2 regions of the Pseudomonas sp. ABC1 genome follow, and region 1 is predicted to be linked to the other one. Evidence: predicted binding sites of a transcription regulator. Region 1 holds the regulator's gene; the other holds the start of a gene.

Region 1 (7,344 bases):
ATCCAGCAGCACCTTGATGCGAATCGCTCCCTCGATCAACGGTAGCTGCCCCTCCAGCAGACTGGTCGCCAGGATACGCAGATCGGCGGCCAGCACTGCGCGGCGCCGCTGCTGAAGCTGCGTGGCCTGCCGCCGTCGTTGCCAGACCTTGTGCCACAGCCACCCGGCATAGACGGACAAGGCGACGATCAGCAGCAGCGCGGCGCAATAGAGGGAAATGACGAGGGGGGAAGCCGGTGTCTCAGGCACCATGGCACTTCTTGAATTTCTTCTCGCTGCCACACGGGCAAGGGTCGTTGCGGCCGACATCCTTCAGTGGATTGCGGACCGGGTCCTGGGCATGGTTGCAATGCGGGCCGTGCACGTGACCGTGGTCATGGCCATGATCGTGGTTGCAGTCAGGGCCGTGTACGTGGTGCTCGTGGTTCATGCTGTTCACTCCGGAATGAAATTTCCGGGGATTATCTCGCCGCGCCTGGAAATATGCACGCGCCGACCGGACATCAGGCCGATCTTCAACTCGCCATCCAGGCGATAGGCGATGGGCCTGTCGGGCTTCTCCAGCAAGCGCACCACGTATTTCATGTGTCGCCAGAGGTTGGTGTGCACCGGGACATCGTAGTATTCGAAGCCGTTGGCGGGGATCGTCAGCCAGGCGCTGGACTCGCCACTGGTCAGCTCGATGTCGTTCAGGTGCACGGTGTAGATCAAGCCACGCACAGGCAGGCTATGGTCGTTGGGGTTGTCGATGCGAAAACGCAGCAGGAACTCCTGCTCCAGCAAGCGCGCCTTGATCACATCGACCTTGGTGAGCTCGACCTGCGGATCCTCGAATGCCGATGAAAACCAGGTCGAACAGCCGCCGAGGCCGCCAAACAGGCCCAATAGCGCCAACACTCTGAAGAGGTTCGATGTTCGTGCCTGGCAACGCATTCCGGTACTCCAAAAGACGGCTCAGTGTAGCAAGCACAACACTGACCGCAAGGCCCGCCCGTGCGGAATCGAAGCAAAATGCCATCAAATATCAATGCGATATCAGATCGTTCCGGCGCAGCGCATCCAGCGCGCATTGCCAGCGCGGGTCCTGCTTGTAGTCCGGCGCCACCTCGGACCCTCGGCGCATGCGCTGCAAGCGTGGCGACGGCGCCACGGCCTGACGCTGCAAGGCACTCAAAGCCAGCTCGGCCGAAGCACGGTCATTGCACACCAGGCCCATGTCACAACCGGCGCCCAGGGCGGCCAGGATACGCTGCCCGGCATCACCGACCACATGCGCCCCCGCCATCGACAGGTCATCGCTGAAGATCACACCGTCAAAGCCCAGCTCGCCGCGCAGGACATTCTGCAACCAGTGCGACGAGAAACCGGCAGGTCGCTCGTCCACCGCCGGGTAGATCACATGCGCCGGCATCACCGCATCAAGCGTCGTCGCAAGCCGCTGGAACGGTAGCAGGTCATGCTGGCGAATCTCGTCCATGCTGCGCTCGTCGACCGGAATGGCGACATGGGAATCCGCCTCGGCCCAGCCATGCCCCGGAAAGTGCTTGCCCGTAGCCGCCATACCCGCGGCGTGCATGCCTTTGATAAAAGCGCCGGCCAGTTGCGTCGCCGCCAGCGGATCGCCTTCGAAGGCACGCGCCCCGATGACCGCGCTGCGCTGGTGATCCAGGTCCAGGACCGGCGCAAAACTGAAATCGAGACCGACGGACAACACTTCGGTCGCCATCACCCAGCCGCTCAGTTCTGCCAGGGAAAGCGCATCCTCGCAGTCGGCGAAACGGCGCATGGCCGGCAGACGCACGAAGCCCTGGCGCAGACGCTGCACCCGGCCACCTTCCTGATCGACTGCCAGCAGCAGGTCTGGTCGCACCTGGCGAATCGCCCGACTCAGTTCCAGCACCTGGCGCGGGTGCTCGATATTGCGTGCGAACAGAATCAGTCCGCCAACCTGTGGCTGGCGTAACACATGGCGGTCCTCGGCGGTCAGCCAGGTGCCCTCGATATCCAGCATCAAAGAGCCTTGCATAGCGATCCTTAGAAAATGACGGCTTGCTGCGATTGTGGGGGTGCCTGCTCTGCAATCAGAACACGACAATGGGCAGGCACGCGGGGGAACAGCTGCATGATGTCGGCATTGCGCATGCGGATGCAGCCATGGGACAGCGGTACACCCATGGGCTCGGTGTCAGGCGTGCCATGCAGATAGATGTAGCGGCGGAAGGTGTCGACCGCACCCAGGCGATTGACGCCCGGCTCGCAGCCGCTCAGCCAGAGGATCCGCGTCAGGATCCAGTCGCGGCCCGGGAAGGCGGCATGCAGCTCGTCGCTCCACACCTCGCCGGTCCAGCGACGACCACGCAGCACGGCTCCACACGGCAGACCCTCGCCGATCCGGGCACGCACCTGATGCAGGCCCCTCGGCGTACAACCGGAACCATTCGACTCGCCGGCACCGTTGAGGGCCGTCGAGACCGGAAAGCGCGCGCACAGCACGCCCTTGGAAAAACCGTAGAGCATCTGCTCGGTGAGGGAGACATGAAGAAAGTCGAGCATCTGCATCGGGGGAAACACGGCGGGCTCGTTCATCGTTTCTGTGGCATGGCCAGGGCATTGCGACGGACCTTGGGTCCGGCCTCCAGCAGCGCCGGGTCATCCACCCCGCTTTCTGCGCGCATACCCGCCGCGACGAAAGGCACCATCATGCGCATGACCTGCTCGATGGAAACCCGGGCGCCGAAATCATTCTCGGCGATCGCCCGCAGCGCCTTGATACCCGACATGCTGAACGCCACGGTCCCGAGCATGAAATGCACGCGCCAGAACAGCTCTATCGGCGTGATCGTCGGCACGGCGTCGTGTACCCGCATCATGTAGCGGCGGAAAATCTTGCCGTACATATCGTCCAGGTAGCGACGCAGGTGTCCCTGGCTCTGGCTGAACGCCAGGCCGAGCAGGCGCATGAAAATGGACAGGTCATCGCCGCTGCGAGGCTTCACCGACAGCGCCTGCACAACCAGCATCTCCAGCAGGTCTTCGAGCCTGTCCTTCTGGCCGGGCTGCGCCTCGCGTCGATCCAGCTCCTTTTCCAGGCTCATGCAGAATGGCCCGAGAAAACGCGAGAACACCGCCTGGATCAGGGCCTTCTTCGAGCCAAAGTGATAATTCACCGCAGCCAGGTTGACGCCTGCCTTGCTGGTGATCAACCGCAGCGATGTCTCGGCGAACCCTCTCTCCGCGAACAAAAGCTCCGCGGCATCGAGAATGCGCTCAACGGTTTCCGACTGCGCCATGCGCCCTCCAAAGACCAACAACTGTTTGAAACCTACGTTTCGGGCCCGGCCAAGTCAATCATGAAAGCCTGAGGCGCGGATTATAAGCGGATGAAGGCCGGTTTCCGGTAGCCCATCCATCGTCGCGACACAGCGATCTCCAGGTCGTAGACAACAGGCTTATCTCTACAGGCAGCGCCAAAGGCGACTGTACGGTTGCCCAGCACTTTTACCCGAGGGGAATTGCCAAGCGACGATTACTGTATATAATCCCAGTTACTGTACAAAAGGACAGAACGCCCATGATCAAGTTGACGCCCCGCCAGTCGGAAATCCTTGCGTTCATCAAGCGCTGCCTGGAAGAGAACGGCTACCCCCCGACCCGCGCTGAAATAGCCCAGGAGCTGGGGTTCAAATCCCCCAACGCAGCGGAAGAGCACCTCAAGGCCCTGCGCAACAAAGGCGCCATCGAGATGACGCCCGGCGCCTCGCGCGGCATCCGCATTCCCGGCTTCGAGCCAGGCGGCAACGATGCAGAGAGCGGCCTGCCTGTCATCGGTCGCGTCGCAGCCGGTGCACCCATCCTCGCCCAACAGCATGTCGAAGAGTCCTGCCGGATCAATCCCGACTTCTTCCACCCTCGCGCCGACTATCTCCTGCGCGTACGCGGCATGAGCATGAAGGACATCGGTATCTTCGATGGCGACCTGCTGGCCGTCCACACCACACGCGAGGCACGAAACGGCCAGGTGGTGGTGGCGCGCATCGATGACGAAGTCACGGTGAAGCGCTTCAAGCGCGAAGGCAGCAAGGTCTGGCTGATCGCAGAAAACCCTGATTTCGCCCCGATAGAGGTCGACCTGGAACAACAGGAACTGACCATAGAAGGCTTGAGCGTCGGCGTGATTCGCCGCTGATAGGAGGTAGCCATGCAGTTCCCCCTCTACACCACTGCACAGACCAACCAACTGCCGCTGTTCGAAGCCTTCCTGGCGCCCGAACGGTCGTTCGAACCGGCAGCCCCGGTACGCAGCGCAGACGTGCTCAGCGAAATGAGGCTGATCGGTAGCCACGGCCTGCAATTGCTGGCCCCGGTGCTACGCGAGCTCAGCCGGGAGAACGACGAGCGCTGGCTGACGATGATCGCGCCGCCCAACCTCGTGAGCTACAGCTGGCTACGTGATGCAGATCTGAACCGCGAGCGCATCCTGTTGCTGCCTTCACGCAACGATCAGGACCCGCTCGAACTGGTATGCCGTGCCCTGCGCCTGGGGCGCAGCCATACGGTGATCAGTTGGCTGAAACTGGATGCCTTCGACCGCAGGCTGCTGGCCGCTGCCGCGCACCAGGGAAATGCCCAGAGCCTGAATATCCGGCTTTCATAAGGCGTCACGCGGACAGCGTGCGCAGCTCAGGCTGCGACAGCGCTCATGGCGATCGGCTCAGTGCAGAACGTGCGGTTCCTGTTCATGCTCGAACTCGTCGTCGAACACGCGCCCAGCCATCTGCACACCAGCCGTCAACATGACCTTGGCGATCTCGACGTGCTGCCCTTGCAGAAACAGCCGTGCTTCATCCGAGAAGTCCAGTGTCACCAGCACCTCCTCGTCCTCGGCCCGACGCAACACGATGCGCCCGTCTGGCAGTTCGACGATTTCCAGAAAAGAGGTTTGCATGGCCGGCCCTCGGAAAATAAGGCGCGCATTGTAATGCCAAATGGCGAACACGGCCTCATGTAAAGAGCGAAAGTCTGCCCTCACATCGGACAAATACCAGATACCGAAGCTACAGCGCACAAGCCAGGCAATCGTTATAATCGCCGCTTTTGCGAGAAGCCAAGTGGCCAACAAGAGATACAGCTGCGTAGGCCTGTTCAACCCCAAGTCCCCCAGCAACGTCGGCTCCATCATGCGGGCGGCGGGTTGCTATGGCACCAGCTCGGTGTTCTATACGGGAACCCGCTATGACCGGGCCAGGGACTTCATCACCGATACCAAGCGTGTGCACCAGGACATACCGCTGATCAATATCGACGATCTGCGCAAGATCCTGCCCCTGGGCTGCACGCCCGTTGCCGTCGAGCTGGTCCCCGATGCCCGTCCGTTACCGGAGTACACCCACCCCGACCGCGCCCTGTATATCTTCGGCCCGGAAGACGGCTCGCTGGACCGGGAAATCCTCGACTGGTGCGAAGATGTCATCTACATCCCGACCCAAGGCTGCATGAACCTGGCGGCAACCGTGAACGTGGTGCTCTATGACCGCATGGCCAAAGGCAACAACACCCGCTCCGGTCCTCTGTTCAAATAACCCGCACGCACCTGGCCGCCTGGAAAGCGGCCCAGCATCCAGCACACGCATCGACCATTCCCCGCTACAACCAGCCCGGTATCTGGCGCACCTCTTGCTCTGTCTACTCTGCCGCCACCAGGGGGTAACACCGAGTCGATCACCGCAAAGGTGCACTCCAGAGCGGCCGCGCAGGAGCGTACCTATGGATGGGTTGATGCCATGGTCAAGAATCCCAAGTTCCAGCAGGTTACATTGATTCTTTTCGTCACACTGATGGTGTTGATAGTGCCCAATCTCGGGCGCCTTTTCGGCTGAACCCAGGCTGTCCAGATAAACAGCCTGTCACCGATTCGTTGAAACCATTCAGCAAAGCCAGGCTCCATTGAGCGAACCGATGCCCTGCCGGCAGCGGTTCGCCATGCAATCAATCGCTTGGAATCCGTCGATGAAATCACTGCTCGCACCGGTCAGCTCACTACTGGCAAGTGTCGCCCTGCTCCTGCTCGGCCATGGCCTGCTCAATACATTGCTGACGCTGCGCGGTATCGAGGAAGGCTACTCGACCAGCATGATCGGCCTGCTCATGTCCGGGTACTTCGTCGGCTATCTGCTGGGTACCTGGATGGCGCCCTCCCTGATACGCCGCATCGGGCATATCCGCACCTTCGCGCTCTACGCGGCCTTGGCCGCAATCACCGCGCTGCTGCATGTACTGATCGTTTCACCGTGGGTCTGGATGCTGTTACGGGTGCTCTATGGCGTAGCAATGGTGACCTTGTACATGGTCATCGAGAGCTGGCTCAACGCACAGGTCAATGGAGAGAAGCGTGGCCAGGTATTTGCCATCTACATGGCCGTCAACCTGGGCGCCCTGGCGGCGGCGCAGCAGTTGCTGAACCTGGACAGCCCGATGAGTTTCACCCTGTTCGCGCTCTCGGCCATTCTCATCTGCTGCGCACTGATGCCCATCACGCTGACACGCCAGGCACAACCCAACCTGCCGGACATTCCACCGACCGACCTGCTGCAACTGGCCCGTATCGTTCCCTTGCCACTGATGGCCGCCGCCATGTCCGGACTGGCCCTCGGCGGCTTCTGGGGGCTGGCGCCGGTCTATGCCCGCCAGAGCGGTTTCGATGCCTCCGGCGTCGGCCTGCTGATGGGCCTGACCATTCTGGGCGGTGCCGTTCTACAGTGGCCGATAGGCCTGCTTTCGGATCGCTGGGACCGCCGGAAGGTCATGCTCGGCGTGGCAGGACTCGCCGCTATGTTGGCGTTGCTGATGGCCCCGCTGCCGACGGGCTCGCTGCTGCTTGGCCTGATGTTCGTCTGGGGCGGCCTGGTCTTCTCCATCTACTCCATCGCCATGGCGCAAATGGTCGACCACCTGACACCCGACGAGATCCTCTCGGGCTCCAGCGGCATGTTGCTTTCATTCGGACTTGGCTCGGCACTCGGGCCACTGCTGGCCGGCACGCTGATGCACGCCATCGGTCCCTGGACACTGCCGGTGTTCTTCGCCATGCCACTGGCGACCCTGGCGCTCTACACGGTCTACCGCGCACGTCGTGTGGTCGATCTCGTCAGCGAACCTTACGGGCATTTCACGCCCATCCTGCGCACCAGCCCTACGGTCATGGAAATGATGCCGGACTCGCCACAGAAGGCCGACGAGGAAGCCTCTGGGCAGCCAGAAGCCAACCCCGCCGCCAACAGCACCTCAGGCAGTCATTGAAAAGAGAGAAGGCTGGGGGCAGGCAGACATCTGCGCCCGCACCCAGCC
Region 2 (7,344 bases), 660 kb from region 1:
GGTCACCGGTATCAACACCTGCCGGCACCTTGACCGACAGGGTTTTCTGCTCTTCCACGCGGCCATGACCGTGGCAGCTGCCACAGGGGTCGGTGATCATCTTGCCGGTGCCATGGCAACGCGGGCAGGTCTGCTGCACCGAGAAGAAGCCCTGCTGCATGCGCACCTGGCCAATGCCGTTACAGGTGGTACAGGTGACCGGACTGGTGCCTTTCTTGGCGCCGGAGCCATCGCAGGTCTTGCAGTTGACCAGCGTGGGCACACGAATGGTGACCGTGGTGCCGCGTACGGCCTCTTCCAGGTTCAGTTCGAGTGTGTAGCGCAGGTCGCTGCCGCGCTGCGGTCCGCCACGTTGGCCGCCGCGCTGGCCGCCGAAGAAATCACTGAATACATCGCCGAAGATATCGGAGAAATTGGCGCCGCCGTGGCCACCGCCACCGCCCATCTGCGGATCGACACCGGCATGGCCATACTGGTCATAGGCGGCGCGCTTGCTCGCATCGGAGAGCACTTCGTAGGCTTCGTTGGCTTCCTTGAATTTCTCTTCCGCATCTTTGTCATCCGGGTTGCGATCCGGGTGGAATTTCATCGCCAGACGCCGGTAGGCCTTCTTCAGCTCCGCCTCGCTGGCACCGCGCTCGACGCCGAGCACCTCGTAATAGTCACGCTTTGCCATAAGTCTTCAACACCTTTGAAACCTCTCCTCCCCAGACACGCCAACGCGGGAGCAAGCTCCCGCGTGGCGGATGTGGCCCTGGTGCATGCACCGGGGCCGGAACAACACAGGCAAGCCTCGGCTTACTTGTTGTCCTTGACTTCCTCGAACTCCGCATCGACCACGTCATCGCCACCCTTGACGTCGTCAGCGGCTGGCTTGGCCTCGGTGGCCTGCTCCTGCTCGGCATAGAGTTTCTGCGCCAGCGAGGAAGAGGCCTGGGAAACGGCTGCGACCTTGGCATCGATCTCGGCCTTGTCGTCACCGCGGACCGCTGCTTCGAGTTCGCCGATGGCTTTCTCGATCGCGGTTTTCTCTTCCTCGGAAGCCTTGTCGCCCGCCTCAACCAGCATCTTGCGCGTGGCGTGCACCAGTTGGTCGCCCTGGTTGCGGGCACCGGCCAGCTCTTCGAACTTGCGGTCTTCCTCGGCGTTGGCCTCGGCATCACGCACCATTTGCTCGATTTCTTCCTCGGACAGGCCGGAGTTGGCCTTGATCACGATGGACTGCTGCTTGCCAGTGGCCTTGTCCTTGGCGGACACGTGCAGGATACCGTTGGCGTCGATGTCGAAGGTCACTTCGATCTGCGGTACGCCACGCGGCGCCGGCGGAATCTCGGCCAGGTCGAAGCGGCCCAGCGACTTGTTCTGCGCGGCTTGCTTGCGCTCACCCTGCAGGACATGGATGGTCACGGCGGACTGGTTGTCGTCGGCGGTCGAGAACACCTGGGACTTCTTGGTCGGGATGGTGGTGTTCTTCTCGATCAGCGCGGTCATCACGCCACCCATGGTTTCGATACCCAGGGTCAGCGGGGAAACGTCCAGCAGCAGTACGTCCTTGACGTCACCCGCCAGTACCGCGCCCTGGATGGCAGCACCCATGGCCACGGCTTCGTCCGGGTTGACGTCCTTGCGCGCTTCCTTGCCGAAGAACTCGGCGACCTTCTGCTGTACCAGCGGCATGCGGGTCTGGCCACCGACCAGGATCACGTCATCAATGGAGCCGACGTCGATACCGGCATCCTTCAGCGCGGTACGGCAAGGCTCGATGGTACGGGCGACCAGGTCTTCGACCAGCGATTCCAGCTTGGCGCGGGAAATCTTCACGTTCAGGTGCTTAGGACCACTGGCATCGGCCGTGATGTACGGCAGGTTGACGTCGGTCTGCTGGCTGGAGGACAGCTCGATCTTGGCCTTTTCGGCCGCTTCCTTCAGGCGCTGCATGGCCAGCGGATCACCCTTGAGGTTGATGCCGCTTTCTTTCTTGAACTCGTCGACGAGGTAGTCGATCAGGCGAATATCGAAGTCCTCACCACCGAGGAAGGTATCGCCGTTGGTGGCCAGCACTTCGAACTGGTGCTCGCCATCGACTTCGGCGATCTCGATCACCGAGACGTCGAAGGTACCACCACCCAGGTCATAGACGATCACGGTGTGGTCGCCACGAGCCTTGTCCATGCCATAGGCCAGCGCTGCAGCGGTCGGTTCGTTGATGATGCGCTTGACGTCCAGACCGGCGATGCGGCCTGCGTCCTTGGTAGCCTGACGCTGGCTGTCGTTGAAGTAGGCCGGAACGGTGATGACCGCTTCGGTGACCGGCTCGCCGAGGTAATCTTCGGCGGTCTTCTTCATCTTCTTGAGGATTTCCGCGGAAATCTGCGGCGGTGCCATTTTCTGGCCGTTCACTTCGACCCAGGCATCACCGTTGTCGGCCTTGGCGATCTTGTAGGGCACCAGGCTGATGTCTTTCTGCACCACGTCTTCGTCGAAACGACGACCGATCAGGCGCTTGACCGCGTACAGCGTGTTGTGAGGGTTGGTCACCGCCTGGCGCTTGGCCGACTGGCCAACCAGAATCTCGCCATCGTTGGCGTAGGCGATGATCGAAGGCGTGGTACGTCCGCCTTCGGCGTTCTCGATGACCTTGGCGTTGCCGCCTTCCAGAATGGAGACGCAGGAGTTGGTGGTCCCCAGGTCGATACCGATGATTTTGCCCATTTATTTCTCTCCCGAATTCCTGAATTTCCGCGCCCGTTTACCGGCTGCGGTAACACTAAAACGCTTGACCTGAAGATGGGGATGCCCCGATGGATTTCAAGCCTGTTCGTCGATCGAAGGTGGTGTTTGCGCCGGCGCACGGCTGACCACGACCATCGCCGGGCGCAGCAGGCGACCATTGAGCAGGTAACCCTTCTGGAACACCTTGAGCACGCTGTTCGGCTCGGCGTGGGTGCTTTCCTCCATCGCCATGGCCTGGTGGTGCTCGGGGTTGAAGGGCTCGCCCTGCGGATCGAGGGGCAGCAGTTGGTGACGCGAGACGGTGTCCTGGAACAACTTGAGCGTCAGTTCCAGGCCTTCGCGGACAGCACGGATGCTTTCGTCGTCGGGACTGGACAGTTCGAGGCCGCGCTCCAGGCTGTCGAGGACTGGCAGCAGGTCGCCGGCGAATTTCTCCAGCGCGAACTTGTGAGCCTTCTCGACATCCTGCTCGGCACGGCGGCGGATATTCTGCAGTTCTGCAGCGACACGCAACGATTGATCCTGGGCTGCCGCCAACTGCTCTTCGAGCTCCTGCACGCGCCCGGCAAGATCACCGTTCACTTCGGCCGCCGTCTCTTCATTGAGGTCAGGGGTCTGGTTATCCAGGTTCTGCTCGTCTGCCATACCGTTCTCCATACAATGCATCAGCGGGCGACATCCCGCACCTGCACGCTATATGGGGGCATTCGGTATAGGTTCAAGGGCAAGCCGCAAGCTCGGTCGGCATGGAGAGGCAGTCGCGGCCATCTGCCCGGCGATTTCCCGCCCGACGTCCAGCCACACTGCATGAGATTGTCGCCCAAGCCTGGTTCAACGCCCTGACAGCAGGCGCCCGATCATGTCCTGCGGATACCCTCTGTAGGCCAGGAAGCGTCCTTGTTTGGCTCTTTCCCGGGCATCCCCAGGCAATCCGGAGAATTTGCGCTCCCAGACCTGCCGCAACCGCTCCGCCCAGTCGAAACCGCTGCAGGAGAGCGCGACCTCGATGTCGGCGCGGGGCAGGCCACGCTGGGCCAGTTCTTCGCGAATACGCAAAGGGCCATAGCCTGCAATGGCCCTGCTGCGAATGAAGCTTTCCAGGTAGCGGCTCTCGCTCAGCAGCCCCTCCTCGGCCAGACGATCGAGCGCCTGCTCGATCAGATCGTCATCAGCTCCACGCTGGCGCAGTTTACGCACCAGCTCAACCCGGCCATGCTCACGCCTGGCCAATAGATCCATGGCGACCCGACGTACTGCAACCAGGTTGTCGAGGCCGCTGGTGCGCGAGTCAGGCATCGCTGTCGAGCGCGTCATCCACGGATGCATTGCCTTTGCTGGTGTTCGCGGAAGCGACCAGCAACTTATCGCGAATCAACTGCTCGACGGCACTGCCCACATCCGGGTTGTCTTCCAGGTACTTGGCGGCATTGGCCTTGCCCTGACCAATCTTGCTGCCCTGGTAGCTGTACCAGGCGCCGGACTTCTCGATCAGCCCTTGCTGTACACCGAGGTCGATGACTTCGCCGCTGCGGTAGATGCCCTTGCCATAGAGAATCTGGAACTCGGCCTGGCGGAAAGGCGGTGCCACCTTGTTCTTGACGACCTTGACTCGCGTTTCGCTGCCGACGACCTCGTCACCCTCCTTCACTGCGCCGGTACGGCGGATGTCCAGGCGTACCGAGGCGTAGAACTTCAGCGCGTTACCACCGGTAGTGGTTTCCGGGCTGCCGAACATCACACCGATCTTCATACGGATCTGGTTGATGAAGATCACCAGGCAGTTGGCATTCTTGATGTTGCCGGTGATCTTGCGCAGCGCCTGGGACATCAGGCGAGCCTGCAGGCCGACGTGGGCATCGCCCATCTCGCCTTCGATCTCGGCCTTGGGCACCAGCGCAGCCACGGAGTCGACGATGATCACGTCGACGGCGTTCGAACGCACCAGCATGTCGGTGATTTCCAGCGCCTGCTCACCGGTATCCGGCTGGGAAACCAGCAGGTCGTCGACATTGACGCCCAGCTTGCCGGCATAGTCCGGATCCAGCGCGTGCTCGGCGTCGACGAAGGCACAAGTGGCACCCTGCTTCTGGGCTTCAGCGATGACGGACAGGGTCAGCGTGGTCTTGCCCGACGACTCCGGGCCATAGATCTCGACGATACGACCCTTGGGCAGGCCACCGATACCCAGGGCGATGTCCAGCCCCAGCGAGCCTGTGGAAATGGCCGGAATAGCCTGGCGATCATGGTCGCCCATGCGCATCACCGCACCTTTGCCGAACTGTTTCTCGATCTGGCCCAGGGCAGCAGCCAAGGCGCGCTTCTTGTTCTCGTCCATTGCAATCCTCACTTGATCAAGAGGGCCAGAGCAGGCCATCGTAAAACGACCCGCGTTGCCACTGCCTACGCTTCTCAACGGGCTGACAGGCCACAACAACTGTATAAGTAGACAGTATTAGAACATAGCCAAAATGTCACGCCTAGCCCTGCGTCGCTTTTTCTCCTCGCGCCAGCCCGATCAGTCCCTGAAGCGCCACGCGCACCGTCGCCAACCGGACAGCCTGACGGTCGCCTGGGAACAGGTGCCGCTCGCAGAACACCCGTTCGCCCGCTGCCCAGGCCAGCCAGACGGTACCCACCGGCTTCTCTTCCGTACCGCCACCCGGCCCGGCGATACCGCTGACCGCGACAGCGAAATACGCGCCGCTGGCCGCCTGCGCGCCCATGGCCATGGCCTTGACCACCTCGCCACTGACCGCGCCTACCTGTTCGAACAGACCGGCAGGCACCCCCAGTTGCCGGGTCTTCTGGGCATTGGAATAGGTGACATAACCGGCCTCGAACCAGGCGGAGCTGCCCGCAATCCGAGTGATCGCCTCGGCAATCCCGCCACCGGTACAGGACTCGGCGGTCGTCACCTGCAATCCCTGTTGGTGTAAAAGGTTTCCCAGTTCGCTCGCCAGTTCGTCCAGCACCCCATTCACCTCGCTTTCTGCTCGTCTGCGAATCCATTGTCGCGACCCTGTCACACAGCCCGCGAAGCGGCACAGTATCATTTCCACCAGACGGGCCATGCAGCCGGATCGCCCCGAATCGGTGCCCAAGTCCGGCGGAACCCTGTATTTTGATGCCTATACCAAACATCCATACTGCGACCACCGTGAACTCGCCCCCCGACTATTACTTCGTCCTCATCGTCCCTGTCGGCATATTCCTGCTGGGCCTGGCGCTGCTCACCTGCTGGTGGGTACTGCGTCAGCAGCGCTTTTTGCCCTGGCTGGCCGCCGGCTATCTGCTGCCATCGCTGGCCATGGCGATGCAATCGCTGATGAGCAACGAACAACTGGCCGAATGGTCGGTCCTCGCCGCCGTCTTCTACCTGGGCGGCGGCTGGGCACTGGCGCGGGGCATGGCGATGCGACATGGCGGCGATGTCTCGCGGCTGCTGGCCGGCCTCATCAGTGCCACGGCCATCGTCCTGCTCTACTACTACTCGCGGGTCGAGGATCAGCTCTGGACCCGGGCAATCTGCCTGAACCTGGCATTGGCGCTGATCTACCTGCTGCCGATACGCAGCATCTTCCGCCGCAAACTGCCGAGCGACCCGCTGGAACGTATCGTGCGCTGGTCCTATATAGCCTGCGTCGCCTATGCCCTGCTGCGCCCTGCGCTGATCATGACCGTGATCCCCACCTATGAAGTGGAGGTGCTGACGCGCTCCGGCTACTGGCTACTGACACTCGCCGGGACCCTGTTCTTCAGCATCTGGTTCATGTTCATCCTGCTCGCCTGCACCCTGCGCGACGTCATGCAGGCACTGCGCGATGAACGCAACCACGACCCGCTCACACAACTGCTCAACCGCCGTGCCTTCTTCGAGTCGGCAGACAGCGCTCTGGGCGATGCGAGTCAGAAACCCTGGGCGTTGCTGGCCTGCGACATCGACTATTTCAAACAGGTGAACGACACCAGGGGCCACGCCGCTGGCGACCGGGTGCTGCAAGAGGTCGCCCAGGTGCTGGCGGGCCAGGTGCGCCGCAATGACCTGGTCGCTCGCTTCGGCGGCGAGGAGTTCCTGATACTGCTCAGCCAGTCAGATACCGAGCACGCCCGGAATGTCGCCCAACGCATCCAGTCACAACTGTCGACGACGCACTTCTCCGCCATCCCGAACCAGATCACGCTCAGCTTCGGCCTGACGCTGGTCGCCTCGCGGGAAGACCTGGAGCACGCGATCGAACGCGCCGACGTTTCCCTCTACCGGGCCAAGCAGGCAGGACGCGACCGCATCTGCCTGGCCCCGGAAGCCCAATCTGCCTGAAACAGGCAAGAACACATGTAAGTGATTGATTTTATGAGCAAGAAAGACTTCTCCGGCCATACGCCGATGATGCAGCAATACTGGGCGCTGAAGAGCCAGCACCCGGACCAGTTGATGTTCTACCGCATGGGCGACTTCTACGAGTTGTTCTACGAGGATGCCAAGCGCGCGGCGGCCCTGCTGGATATCACCCTGACCGCCCGCGGGCAGTCGGCAGGCCAGGCCATCCCCATGGCCGGCATTCCCTTCCATGCCGCCGAGGGCTACCTGGCGCGCCTGGTCAAGCTTGGCGA

The links. The regulator LexA, encoded in region 1, represses DNA repair genes until DNA is damaged. The targets are predictions, from matches to a motif close to CTGTNTNNNNANACAG.
Region 2: the regulator LexA is predicted to act here: its motif matches at 5,168-5,183, upstream of recA (recombinase RecA).

What each region holds. Positions count from the first base shown of each region.
Region 1 is NZ_CP058349.1:430,086-437,429, forward strand. Features, by position in the region: gene HW090_RS01665 (DUF2489 domain-containing protein) at 1-252, opposite strand, end outside; gene HW090_RS01670 (SEC-C metal-binding domain-containing protein) at 242-430, opposite strand; gene HW090_RS01675 (LEA type 2 family protein) at 436-933, opposite strand; gene nagZ (beta-N-acetylhexosaminidase) at 1,025-2,026, opposite strand; gene HW090_RS01685 (L,D-transpeptidase) at 2,035-2,559, opposite strand; gene HW090_RS01690 (TetR/AcrR family transcriptional regulator) at 2,583-3,290, opposite strand; gene lexA (transcriptional repressor LexA) at 3,572-4,186, shown strand; gene sulA (SOS-induced cell division inhibitor SulA) at 4,199-4,654, shown strand; gene HW090_RS01705 (hypothetical protein) at 4,712-4,945, opposite strand; gene HW090_RS01710 (RNA methyltransferase) at 5,109-5,579, shown strand; gene HW090_RS01715 (MFS transporter) at 6,007-7,296, shown strand.
Region 2 is NZ_CP058349.1:1,087,651-1,094,994, forward strand. Features, by position in the region: gene dnaJ (molecular chaperone DnaJ) at 1-676, opposite strand, end outside; gene dnaK (molecular chaperone DnaK) at 799-2,712, opposite strand; gene grpE (nucleotide exchange factor GrpE) at 2,809-3,378, opposite strand; gene recX (recombination regulator RecX) at 3,565-4,029, opposite strand; gene recA (recombinase RecA) at 4,022-5,068, opposite strand; gene HW090_RS04825 (CinA family protein) at 5,211-5,783, opposite strand; gene HW090_RS04830 (GGDEF domain-containing protein) at 5,891-7,051, shown strand; gene mutS (DNA mismatch repair protein MutS) at 7,085-7,344, shown strand, end outside.